3 regions of the Paenibacillus sp. FSL L8-0708 genome follow, and region 2 is predicted to be linked to each of the others. Evidence: riboswitches for the same ligand, from Rfam matches in the RefSeq annotation. Region 2 holds a riboswitch; each other region holds the start of a gene.
What was found. Region 2 has a riboswitch for cyclic di-AMP ahead of NYE58_RS00190 (3D domain-containing protein). Riboswitches for the same ligand answer to the same signal wherever they lie in the genome.
Positions count from the first base shown of each region.

Region 1: another riboswitch for cyclic di-AMP. It lies ahead of NYE58_RS30240 (TrkH family potassium uptake protein); the one in region 2 lies ahead of NYE58_RS00190 (3D domain-containing protein).
Region 3: another riboswitch for cyclic di-AMP. It lies ahead of NYE58_RS13445 (KamA family radical SAM protein); the one in region 2 lies ahead of NYE58_RS00190 (3D domain-containing protein).

Region 1 covers NZ_JBBPBC010000001.1:6,441,393-6,445,609, forward strand. Annotated here, with positions in the region: gene NYE58_RS30235 (potassium channel family protein) at 324-995, opposite strand; gene NYE58_RS30240 (TrkH family potassium uptake protein) at 1,009-2,367, opposite strand; cyclic di-AMP (ydaO/yuaA leader) riboswitch at 2,430-2,607, opposite strand; gene NYE58_RS30245 (CPBP family intramembrane glutamic endopeptidase) at 2,928-4,217, shown strand, end outside.
Region 2 covers NZ_JBBPBC010000001.1:40,729-44,945, forward strand. Annotated here, with positions in the region: gene NYE58_RS00180 (HD domain-containing protein) at 1-324, shown strand, start outside; gene NYE58_RS00185 (TatD family hydrolase) at 376-1,146, shown strand; cyclic di-AMP (ydaO/yuaA leader) riboswitch at 1,345-1,574, shown strand; gene NYE58_RS00190 (3D domain-containing protein) at 1,859-3,025, shown strand; gene rnmV (ribonuclease M5) at 3,202-3,753, shown strand; gene rsmA (16S rRNA (adenine(1518)-N(6)/adenine(1519)-N(6))-dimethyltransferase RsmA) at 3,750-4,217, shown strand, end outside.
Region 3 covers NZ_JBBPBC010000001.1:2,879,151-2,883,367, forward strand. Annotated here, with positions in the region: gene NYE58_RS13440 (helix-turn-helix transcriptional regulator) at 1-335, opposite strand, end outside; gene NYE58_RS13445 (KamA family radical SAM protein) at 478-1,653, opposite strand; cyclic di-AMP (ydaO/yuaA leader) riboswitch at 1,785-1,928, opposite strand; gene NYE58_RS13450 (AraC family transcriptional regulator) at 1,977-3,644, opposite strand; gene NYE58_RS13455 (ABC transporter substrate-binding protein) at 3,784-4,217, opposite strand, start outside.

The DNA of each region.
Region 1 (4,217 bases), 6.4 Mb from region 2:
CATTTAGAGCGAATAGTGGCTATTTTCAGGGAGTTTTTCCCCAACTAGTTTAAAACCCACTCTGTACATCGCACAAACAAAGAACACATATCGCTTTACGCCACACATATTTCACCGTCACAGATACCACAAATCATCTAATTGCAAGCCGTACGATAACCACACCTAGCAAGTCGCGCACCGACCAAACCAACATTATAGAACACTACGCATGGTCCATAGTCATATGGCATATTAAAATCCAATACGTTTCCTACTCTTTACTCCATAAAAAAGAAGCTGCCCCCAAGTAGAATTCACTACTTTTGAGTCAGCTTCTTTTCCTATGATTCTTGGTTCACAACTTCACTCTCAAAACGGTCAATACTTTCATTAGGACCAATGAGTACCATAACATCGCCTTCACTTAAATAATCATGGGCAGTTGGAGCGACGATTATTCCGCTTTCCCTATTTAGGGCAACAATACTGCAGCCATATTTAGCTCTTGTATTTAAATCAGACAAGCTTCTGCCGTTCATGCAGGACGGTACGGTCAGCTCGACAATTTTATAATCCTTGGACAGTTCAATATAATCCAGCAAATTGGGCGTCACCAGCTGATGTGCCACACGAATCCCCATATCCCGCTCCGGAAAAATAACCCGATCAACCCCCAGCCGCGACAGTGCGCGGCCATGAAGGATAGAGATTGCCTTAGCCACCACTTGCTTGACTCCAATCTCCTTCAACAAAATGGCCGCCAGAATGCTTCTCTCCATATTGTCACCAATCGCAACAATCCCACAATCAAAGTTCCGTACACCAAGCGAGCGCATAATTCCCTCATCTGTAGCATCTGCTACTACCGTATGCGTCAGCTGATCGCTCATTTCCTCCACGCGTTCTTCATGGTGGTCAATGCCGAGCACCTCGTAGCCCATTTCCATCAGCTCAAGCGCCAGGCTTGAACCGAAGCGACCTAAGCCGATTACTACAAATTGCTGTGCTTTCATTTCTAATTAACTCCTATCCAATAATTATTTTACCTTCCGGATACTTATACAGTGGTTTACCCTGTTTGGGACCGAGTGCATACGCTAAGGTTAGTGGACCTAGCCGACCTGCAAACATCGTCAGACAGAGTAGAATCTTACCGATCGCTGACAGTTCCGGAGTTAGCCCCATAGTCAGTCCTACCGTAGCAAAGGCGGAGGTCGTCTCAAACAAGATTGCCAAGAAATTACTGTCTTCAGTTGTGGAGAGTATCATCGACACAGAGGCGATTAACAACAAAGCCAGCAGCGTGATCGTTAATGCCTTGTAGATGCGCTCCTGAGCCAGCCGATAACGGAACAACACAACATCTTCCCGTCCACGCAGCATAGCAATTACAGCACCAATCATCATCGTAAAGGTTGTTGTCTTAATCCCCCCGCCCGTTGAGCCCGGAGAAGCACCAATAAACATAAGAATCACTATAAAAAATTGTGTAGCCTGCCGAAGTCCAGCAATATCTACTGTGTTCGCGCCAGCCGTACGGGGAGACACGGATTGAAAGAAGGCCGATAATATTTTACCGCCGAAATTCAGTGAACCCAGGGTACGAGTGTTAGTAAACTCAAATATAAAAATAACCAAAGCTCCGATCAGAATCAGCCCTGTACTGGTGGACAGGACAACTTTACTATGTAGAGACAGCCTGCGGGTTACCCGAAACTCCACCAGATCTGACATTACAATAAAACCAATCCCGCCGGAGACAATCAGAAACATCACAATAATATTCACAAGCGGATCATATACATAATCAGTTAAACTGCGAAAATCCCCAAAAATATCGAACCCCGCATTATTAAACATAGACACCGCATGAAATATGCCATAATAAATCGCTTTTCCCAACGGCATATCAAAAGCCCAGCGAATAGACAGCAGCACAGCGGCACAGCCTTCTATGACAAGAGAATATATGAGGACTCTCCGGATCAGTCGCACAATTCCTTCCATAGAGCCTTGATTCATGGCTTCCTGTAGGATTAGCCTGTCCCGCAAAGATATTTTACGCTTTAACACCAGTGAAAATAGAGTGGCCATGGTCATAAAACCTAAGCCGCCGATCTGGATCAGAATCATAATTACGGTTTTCCCAAAAATGGTGAACGAAGTTCCGGTATCCAGCACAACAAGCCCTGTAACACAGGTTGCCGACGTTGAAGTAAATAATGCATCAATAAATTCCACGGAATTCCCGCTTGTGCTTGAGATGGGCAGCATAAGCAGCAGGGCCCCTATCAGAATGATCGATGCAAAACCAAGCACCAGTATCTGCGGCGGCGAGAGCTTCAGAAACTTAAATTCAGAAATCCTGCGAAACTGTGAAGCCACTTTGCTCACCTTCTTATCAAAAATTCCAACAAAAAAAGCACTGGAAAACCAATGCTGACTTGGTTCCTGCAGTAAATTAGCCTACGAGGTTAGCTGTCGGATTCGGACTGTGCAGGCTGCCCTATTCGTTCCCAGAACGAAATTCACCCCTGATGAAAGTGCCATTTATCGTGTACACTCCACTTTTCATCACTTCTTATGGTTCCCCCGTTTTCACCAGAAATTCGGCTACTATACAATTGCATACAAATTATATACGTTATTTAGTGAATTCACAAAGACACAATTAATGCTCATTCACATGAAAAAATGCGGTTTAAAGAGACTGCATCAAAAGGAGTGCCTTTTCTCATCACTTTTCCGTGTTTTCCCTGCAATTACACCGATTCTCATCATTCGTGCAGAAATGAACACGATAAAATTCATGGTATAAATTCACATGACTATTCTATACTATCTCTATTACCCATAAAAAGAACATATAATGTTTTTTGTAACCAACCAGGCACTAATACTATAATGGAACATAACATTGTCAGTACATAACAAGGAGGCGTTACATGAATCCCGTCGGCCAGCCCTTACAGCAACGTGCCCTCTCCAAGAGGCTCATCATCTCGGGCATTATCGGTCTTATTCTATTTATTATGTTTCAGATTTCCCCTTCACTGCTTAGTAGCCCTACAGGTGAAGATACCACCGTCATTAGCAAGGCAGAAGCCCGTGACCAAGCCATATTATTTGCAGAACAAAAGCTCAACTACACCGAAGCACCAAACGATCAATGGAATGTACTTTACCAGACGGACTCTTCCTTTTATGGCTATATGTCTCGCGAGAAGCTTGTGGAGGACTACACCAAGAAAAAATTGGATCAAAAATATCCTTTTGATGTCTTTCGGGCAACGCTTACTCCTTCAGCGGAGCAAGAGCCGCAAATCATCGTTGACCTCAATATGTATAACGGTAAGATTGTCGCTTTCTCAAAGGCTGCAAAAGTTACCTCCGAAGAGGGGTCAGGCATCGCTTCCGTTGGTGCAAAAGAGGACAAGGGAGCTGACCTCACTCTAGCGCAGAAGGAGAATCTTGCTCGTCCTTGGCTTCAGGAATGGGAAGTAAATCCTGCCAAGCTACAAATTGAATCGAATACAGGAAGCCATGGGCTAGTGTATACGGATAGTACTGTTCAGGTCGGCGAATCCTTATTGCACTATTATTTTGATTTCAGTGGAGAGCAGGTATCCAGCTTTAATGCCGGATTCACTGCACCGGCTTGGCATACCTCCTACGTACAAGGACAGACCTCTTTAGCGGAAAAGCTAACATTATTCGGTTACGGTATACCCACACTGATTTTAGGAATTCTGGCACTCGTCTACAGTATTCTTAGAAGAGAGCATACTTCCTTTAAACGTGGAGTATTCCTAAGCTCAGCCTATTTTGTAATCATGATGATCAGCACCTATAATATGCTGCCTGAATCAACGGGCGAAGGGCTAGAAGCACAGATTACCTCTGTCATTATGTTTATCATTTATGCTTTGTACAGCCTGCTGATGTCCTCCTTGCTCTACTTCTCTTTAGTGGGCGGCAATGGCCTATGGCGAAAAGAGGAAGGCATGAACCCTTGGCCCCGCGCCAAAGAGCCCGGCTACGGACAATATGTGTTGGACAGTATCCGGGCTGGATACATCTGGGCTTTCGTTCTGCTAGGGGTGCAGACGGTTATGTTCATCATATTATCGTTTACCTTGCACAATTGGTCTACTACAGACGCCACCCAATCTCCTTATAACATGAGATATGCTTGGCTTCTGCCTATCGTCGCATGGCTCGCTGGTTTATCTGAG
Region 2 (4,217 bases):
ATCGAGAATTTGGATACAGATATGATTACGGAAATCCGCAGCAGTTTTGCGGGAGCGGGACTTAACCCAGAATATGACTTAGAGATTGATTATCCGACAGATTTGCCTTATGATGTGTTCCGTCCAGGAGCAGCCTTCGACAATAATCAAATTTTACTGCTTGATCGCAATGAGCAATTGCGGGAAATTTCAGAGGTATCGGATATTGTACGCTCAATAAGCGGGATTCATCGTGGCAGATATCACCTATATTTCCCACAGGATAAGCTGAAAAAAGCCCTTACACGGTTGCCCTCTTCTGTAGCAGAGATTTTTGCAAAATAATACAAATATTTATGGAACTATTGATAAAAACAACAAGGAGTGAGCTTTAAAATGTATCTGTTCGACACACATACACATTTAGATGCGCCTCAATTCGACGAGGATCGCGAGGAAGTTATAGCTCGTGCAGTAGAGGCCGGAGTTAGCAAGATGATCAATATTGGATTTAATCGGGAAACGATCCCTTCAACGATGAAGCTGGCTGAATCTTATGATTATATTTATGCAGCGGTGGGCTGGCATCCACAGGATGCGATTGATATGAAAGAGGGGGACCTCGATTGGATCGCCTCTCTTTGCAGCCATGAGAAAGTGGTGGCCATCGGAGAGATTGGGTTGGATTATTATTGGGATACCTCTCCCAAGGATGTGCAGCAGGAGGTCTTCCGCAAACAAATTGGACTAGCCCGTGAACTAAAAATGCCAATCTGTATACATGACCGTGATGCCCATGAAGATGTCGTACGGATTTTACGGGAGGAAAAAGCAAATGAAATTGGTGGCGTAATGCATTCTTTCTCAGGCAGCTGGGAAACCGCAAAAATGTGTCTAGATCTAGGATTTCATTTGTCATTTGGAGGACCGATCACGTTCAAAAATGCCAGAGTGCCTAAAGAGGTGCTTGCACAGACGCCATTGGACAGATTATTGATCGAAACAGACGCTCCATATTTGACTCCACACCCCTTCCGAGGCAAGCGAAATGAGAGTGCTCATGTGAAGTTAGTAGCAGAGGCTGCGGCTGAAATTAAAGGGTTAACATGGGAAGAATTGGCTAAAATTACGTATGCGAACGCACTGGAACGATTTGGGATTGTCTGAAAACAGGAGTAAAACGGGTGAAAAATAGAGAATGGCCGATATATTAAACTTTTTTAATATAAAAACGGCTGATTATTACAATATTTTAACCATATATTTGCGTAAACGTGGTTGAATCGTCCTTTACAACATGCATCAAAACAGGATATCATCTTTTCAGTGATGTGAGCTGTTGTTATTGTGACAGCCATTGATTCATGGATCGTCTCGCTGAGTCTCCGTATGGAGAACGGGGGAACCAATATTGAACTGCCGCATGCCTGTATCTTGAATACGACTAGGAATTGCCGCAGAACAATATTTGATTTCTTCACGTGGTCTTTGGGGTGAATTTAAGGGCAACCGCCGTGAGCGGGTGACCTGAAATAGGGCGTCTCTCTTTCGTCCGAACCCGACAGCTAACCCCGTAAGCGCAAGTAAGAGAGGCAACCTCGTGCACAAACATTCCCGCGTATTCTGACATCGGAGAAGCCACGAAAGAGTCCTCAAGAGAACTCTTTTTAGGCTTCTTTATTTTGAATAAACTGAATGTTGCCCGCATACTGTTATATAACAGGTGTGGGAGTAGCTGTGCCGAGCAGGCGATCCATGAGCAGGAGACGCTAAGTTAATACGTGCGTATCCTGTGACAATCTCAAATAGTTTCGTCAAAGAAATTCAGTCCTCATGATATACAAATTGACGACGAGGCTATGTAAGGAGGATGGAGAGAATGGGCTTATTCCAACCAGAGGTATCCCATGATTCGCAGTCATCCAGCAGGTCTTTCGCATTACGGTGGGAGCAAGTAAATACTCGCGTACTTTTACTTGCAGGTGTGATTTCAATCGCAATCGCGCTGTTAATTCTGCTGTACGTACACGGTCAAAGTAATAAACAATTAGTTTTAGTAATAGACGGGCAAACACAGACACTTGAAACGCGAGAAGCACTTCTTGGTGATGTGTTGGAGAAAGAGCAAATTTCGCTGCAGCCGCATGATGAATTATCTTTAGGTCTGAGTGATGAAATAAAAGACGGTGACCGTGTCGTTATCAATCGTGCGCAGAAATTTAGCCTTACTGCGGACGGAGCAACAAAAACGTTATATACGACCGAAGACACTATCGGTCAAGCGATTGACAAACTGGGTATCAACCTAGAAGGCTATGATAAGATTTTTCCTTCGTTAGACACCACCATCTCTGCTGACATGGAGATTAAGATCGTTCGTATCAACAAGCAAACGGTACAGCGAACAACTAACTTACCTTTCCGTGTTATTAAGACAGCAGATCCCTCCCTTACTGTGGGAACAGTTAGAGTGGCACAGGCAGGCAAACCAGGCGTCATGGTTCAGCATATTGAAAAGATCTATCAAGACGGAGAACTGGCCTCTATGCGCATGATCGGCAAGGAAGTACAAACGGTAACAAAAGATAAGATCATTGCCGTTGGTACTAAAGCACTTCCTAAGCCTACTGTAGTTGCTAAAGCTACAACAACTTCCAAATCAAGCACTACCTCCAAAACGACTAAAGTTAGCGCTAAGACTAAGAACGTCACAAGCAAGGCTGGCGTAGACTTTGAGTACAAGAAGATGATTAAGAACGTCTCCATGACAGCTTATTCGTCAGAAGAGCCAGGGATAGGTACTAAAACTGCCTCCGGAACACGCGTAACGGAAGGTCGTACAATTGCAGTAGATCCGAATGTAATTCCTATTGGCTGGTGGGTTTATATCGATGGGCTTGGATTCCGCCGTGCAGAGGATACTGGCGGTGCCATTAAAGGCAATAAAGTGGATGTCTATTATGATTCCCTGAGCCATGCTCGTAATTTCGGCCGTAAATCACGTACCGTTTATGTGATTGGACCTGTGAAACCTGAGCTTAACTAGAACTGAAGCTTTTGCAAAAAATCCTTTGATAAGCTATAGTGATGATAACCGTTAAGGAACGCTGGATGATCATTTCGTTGATCGCAGAGCAACCGCTCATCACTTATACATTCTTTAACCAAAAGAAGAGGAGCGAATCCTCTTCTTTTTGCTTTTTTTGGAAGGAGTCAAGAAATATGATTAAGGAATTAATCGTCGTTGAAGGCAAAAGCGATACCGTAGCCATTAAGCGTGCTGTAGAAGCGGATACCATTGAGACAGGCGGCTCTGCTGTAAACCGGACTGTAATTGCTAAGATCGCGCTTGCTATGGAACGTAGAGGGGTTATTATTCTTACGGACCCGGACCATGCTGGGGAGCGAATTCGTAAAATCGTTTCAGCGAAGGTGCCGGGCTGCAAGCATGCTTTTATTCCAGAGAAGGACGCAACTCGAAAAGGGGATATCGGTGTAGAGAATGCATCGCCAGAGGCGATTCGTCATGCGCTGCGTAATGTACATACCTCTTTTGAAGGAGCACCTGCTTTGATTGGTATTGATGATCTTATGGCCGCTGGAATGCTTGTACACCCTCGGGCTGCTGAAAGACGTATGGCGCTTGGTAATTTGCTTGGAATCGGATATTGTAACGGCAAACAGCTGTACAAGCGGCTGGCGATGTTTGGGATTACGCGGGAGGAATTTGCCGGGGCTCTCGCCCAAATTGATCAGGGAGGCATTACTTCATGAGTGGTAGAGAGGAAATTTCGACTCCAAAACGGACCAAAGAGATTATTCAACGTTATGGATTCAAGTTCAAGAAAAGCCTGGGACAAAATTTTTTGATTGATCAAAATATTTTGGACAAGATTGTAGACGCTGCTGGACTAGATAGCGATTCTGGGGCGCTGGAGATCGGGCCGGGAATTGGAGCGCTGACGGAGCGTCTGGCACTAACAGCGGGTGCTGTAACTGCCGTAGAGATTGACCGTAGACTGATTCCAATATTAAAAGACGTACTTTCCCCCTATCCCCATGTTAAGGTTCGTAACGATGATGTCCTCAATGTGAACTTGCAGGAAATGTTCAAGGAAGATTTCACCACTGTGAACAAGGTCAGTGTGGTTGCTAACCTGCCTTATTATGTGACTACTCCGATTCTGATGAAGCTGCTCGAAGAGAAGCTTCCCCTTGATAACATCGTTGTAATGATT
Region 3 (4,217 bases), 2.8 Mb from region 2:
GTCTGTGGCTCCGTTCCAATCGTTTGCAGCCGTTCAATGGTTCCTTGCGTATGCTCATCTTCAAACACGGAAGAAAGACTGTTAAGTACAGTAATCAGAGAAGTGACATCATACGAACGGAGCAGGCTTTTATCCATTTTATATCCGTCCATGATGCCATATCCACCTTTAGTACCCTGATACGATACGACCGGGATGCCAGCGGCACAAATCACATCGATATCCCTATAGATTGTTCGCTGGGAAACCTGAAACTCTTCAGCCAGCTTGGAGGCAGATAAAACTTCGTGGTTCAATAGTTTGTAGATCATAGAAATCAATCGTTCCAATTTCATGTGTGCATTCCCACCCATTAGTCCATTTCGTGTTACAGCGTGATTATATCATAGATTTTTTCGGGCTAATTTTGGGAGGGAGGAGTTTTGTTGTTGGTGATGAAGAAATATCCTATGACAGAGTCTGACAGAGCTGATTAATCTATTTACAGATTAAATCCGCAGGCTCGCCTGATAAATCATTAACAGAAATAATAGCATCGTTTTTTTTCACAGGTGGTGTCCAATATTGCTCATTCCCAGGCAGGTCATCGAACCATTCGGCGTCCTTTGGACAATCTAGAATCATAAATTTTCCGTATTCCTGATCTCTGGATTGATGGTATTTGAGATAGGCTTTCCCGTTATCAATGGCGAGAATTTCTATTTTTCCTGAGGTGTGGCTCATGGATAAGCGTACTCTTTTGCCAAGTCCTGAGGTTCTGGCTTTGGCTTCTTCTACAATTTGATAGACTTGCTCGAGCGGTAATACGAAATCCCGGTTTCCGGCTACGGGCCGGTTCACAAAGAAGTAGTAGGGTGTAACGCCAGCCCATGAAAGCCGGTCCAGTAGTTCCCCTAAAATAACGGGATCATCGTTGATGCCTTTGAGGATGGGGGTCTGATTTACGACAATTGCCCCTGCGTTGTGGAGAGCTTTAAATGCTTTTTTGGCTTCAGGTGTAATTTCACGAGGATGATTGATGTGCGCCATAACATAGATTCGTTTGTCTTCGGTAGAGTAAGTACGAATCAGCTCCAGCAGCTCTTCGTCTTCAGAGATCCGCATCGGATTAAATACGGGAATTTTGGAACCCAGTCTAATGATCTTAACATGCTCAATGCTTCTTAGATTTTCAATAATGGATCTTAGCTTCGGTGTGGAGAGAATTAAACTGTCCCCGCCCGTAAGAAGTACGTTGTTAATCTCCGGATTATTTGCGATATACTCCAAGCCCGGAGAGACATCAGCCATCGCCTCTTTCACGTCATTTCGGAACAGACGCTTACGGAAACAGTAGCGGCAATAAGCCCCGCAGACCTCGGATACAATCAGTAGTGCAGTGGTTCTATACTTGTGCTGACAACCAGGTACCACATAATTCGTGTCCTCATCGGAGGCGTCCCAGCGCCCATACTCCAGCAGTTCACCTTCGTTAGGAATAACCAGCTTACGGATGGGATCATTTGGATCATCCCAGTTAATCAAAGACAGATAGTAGTCATTTACACGAAAAACAAATTTGTCCGTAATTTCTTTCAGATTCTCTTTTTCCAGCTCAGACAACATAGCTATTTTGTTAATATCCGTGAAGTACTTTACCTTTTGCACGTACATCTCTCCTTTGTCTCGTAGTGTGAGAAATGAGGGAGCCTTAGTGTCAAAGGCCAATCTACTGCCAGCAGGGTCCAAAAAAGCACAAAAAGAGACCCTTAGCAAGGGTCTCTGGTTATGTAAATAACATGAAAAGCAGACCCATCCACTGCTGACGAGGTTAGCTGACGGACTCGGGTAAGATGGTACCCTACATTCTAATGCTCAATGATTCGCCCCAATTAACTGGTTCCCCCGCTTTTCAACTGTAAAAGTTGGAAATTAAGCGTAGATAAAGTATACCCTATCAAGTTTTGAAAAGTCAAAAGAGAATCCTGGATTCACTTTCAATTGCTAGCGCTACTTCCGCCGAGTAGTTTAGGCAACAGCGTTAGCAGCTTCTCCCGGGTTAACGCATCACTAGAGTTCCATTTGCTTCCGTCGAGCAGATAAACATGTCCCTGACGTACTGCCGGGAGATTGTTCCAAAGTGAACTGTCTAGTAGCCGTTCCATCGCAGCTCGCGAGTCTTTGCGTTCCGGAATGAACATGAAGATATGATCTCCGGCGTAGGCAGGCAGTCGCGTTGGATCAACTTCGGCGAACCCTAACTCTTCGTCCAATATGGCCTGGATCTCTTCGGTCGGTTGTAAACCACATGGGGCATAAAGCGCAGTGGAGAATCCGGACATTCCCATAGCATACAGATGATCTCCATGATCATAGACCAAAGCAGAGGCGGTTTCTCCAACTTGGAGGGTTGTCGTGTAAAGCTGCTGCCACATGGCAGCGTTTTTGATTGTGAATGACTCCAGCCATGCTTCGGCTTCGCGCTGTTTACCTAGCCAACTGCCTAATGTCCGCATTCGGTTGTCGAGAGGCGCAAATGAATCAAAGGTGAGTGTCGGAGCGATACCAGAAACTGCTCTGTAGGCTCTTTCATCACTATTTGCCAAAATGATCAAATCTGGGTTTAGGGAAGCGGTCAACTGCGGGTCCAGTGGAAACCCGACGTTGGCGAGCTTCTTAAGCCGATGTTTATAGACGCTGTTCCGGGCGAATGCTTCATCTCCACCGATAGGCTTTACGCCTAACGCGAGAAGGTCGCCAAGTGTTTCGCCATGATAGACAATACGTTTCGCTCGCTCTGGAATCTCCACCTCATGACCCGTCCAATCCTTGACGGTAAGCTTACGACCTTTCTGATGTGCATATTGTCCGGGTGTAACTCCGGTTTTTTGCCGAAAGCGGCGGCTGAAATAGTATTCGTCCGAGAAGCCGACCAGTCTGGCGATTTCCCGCAGTGGTTCAGTCGATTCCTGCAGGAATCGTTTGGAATGATTAATGCGCAGATCCGTCAGGTATTCAAGCGGCTTTTTACCCGTAAGCTGCTGAAAGATCGGTGTATATTGCCAGATTGATATTCCCGCCAGTTCAGCTAACTGCTTCACGGTGATACTCTCTGTATAATGCTCCTGAATGAATGTTATGGTCTTTTCTACGGATTCCGTAGGACTTGGCAGGTGTTTGGAAGGGTAATTATGCTCAAAAAGTAGCAGCAGCAATTCTTGGAATTTTAATTGTCGCTTGAATTGTTGTACATCATCGGTGTTATTCCTGTTCATGAGCAGGTCTTCGACTAGTCGGATTACCTTGGTGAACGGGTGCACAATTAACTCCCGTCTGCCGGAAAGCAGCTCTCCAGAATATCGTTTAGGAAGCTTGGTTGTATAAATTGCTGTAAAGGTGATGAGGTAATAATACAACGTCAGCTCCTGGTTGTCCGTACTATAGGAGATTCCAGGAGATAGTAGATAACATTTATCCGTACTTAGTATCACGCTTTGATCATCGAGGTTCAATTGTCCGTTCCCTCCAGTAAATATGAGAAGGGTATAGTCCTGGGTTGTACGCGTTATAGAGCTTGAATCGGCAGCTTGAATCATCAGTTCGGCCTCGTTTAGCTGAAATAGCAGAGAGTGGAGTGGGGGGCAGGACGATGATGTATGCAGCATGGGTTCAGCCTCCGTTCATTTGGTGAGAATGATTATCAATGAATTCATTGTATATAAAAAAAAGAAGCATATCAACAGCTGTTGACATGCTTCTTGCAGTTTTTTATCAGCCTTGTGTTAAACTCTTCATCACAGAAGGTTATTTCATATTCAATAGCTGTGGAATTTCGCCAAGCAGCCATTCTCTTGTTGTCGCATCACTTGAAGTCTTCATGATGTCTTGTGTATAGACATATCCGTTCTTGACAGCAGGAAGGCTCTTCCAGATAGGGCTCTTTAATAGATTCTCTGTGGATTGTTTTGCTTCTTCTGCCACTGGAGTCAAGAGGAATATCCGGTCTCCGGCATATTCTTTCAGGACTTCCATGGATACTTCCTGGAACCCTTTACCTTCATCAAGGATCGTCTGAATAGCTGGAGTTGCCTTGAAGCCATTCTCCCCATAGAGTACCTGGGAAAGTCCGGTTGCTGCCATTATAAACAGTCTGTCTCCTGGATAATAAGTGAAGACCGCAGCCGTTTCGCCCTCTTTCATGCCTGCGGATTTCAATTGCTTCCACATGTTCTCTTCAG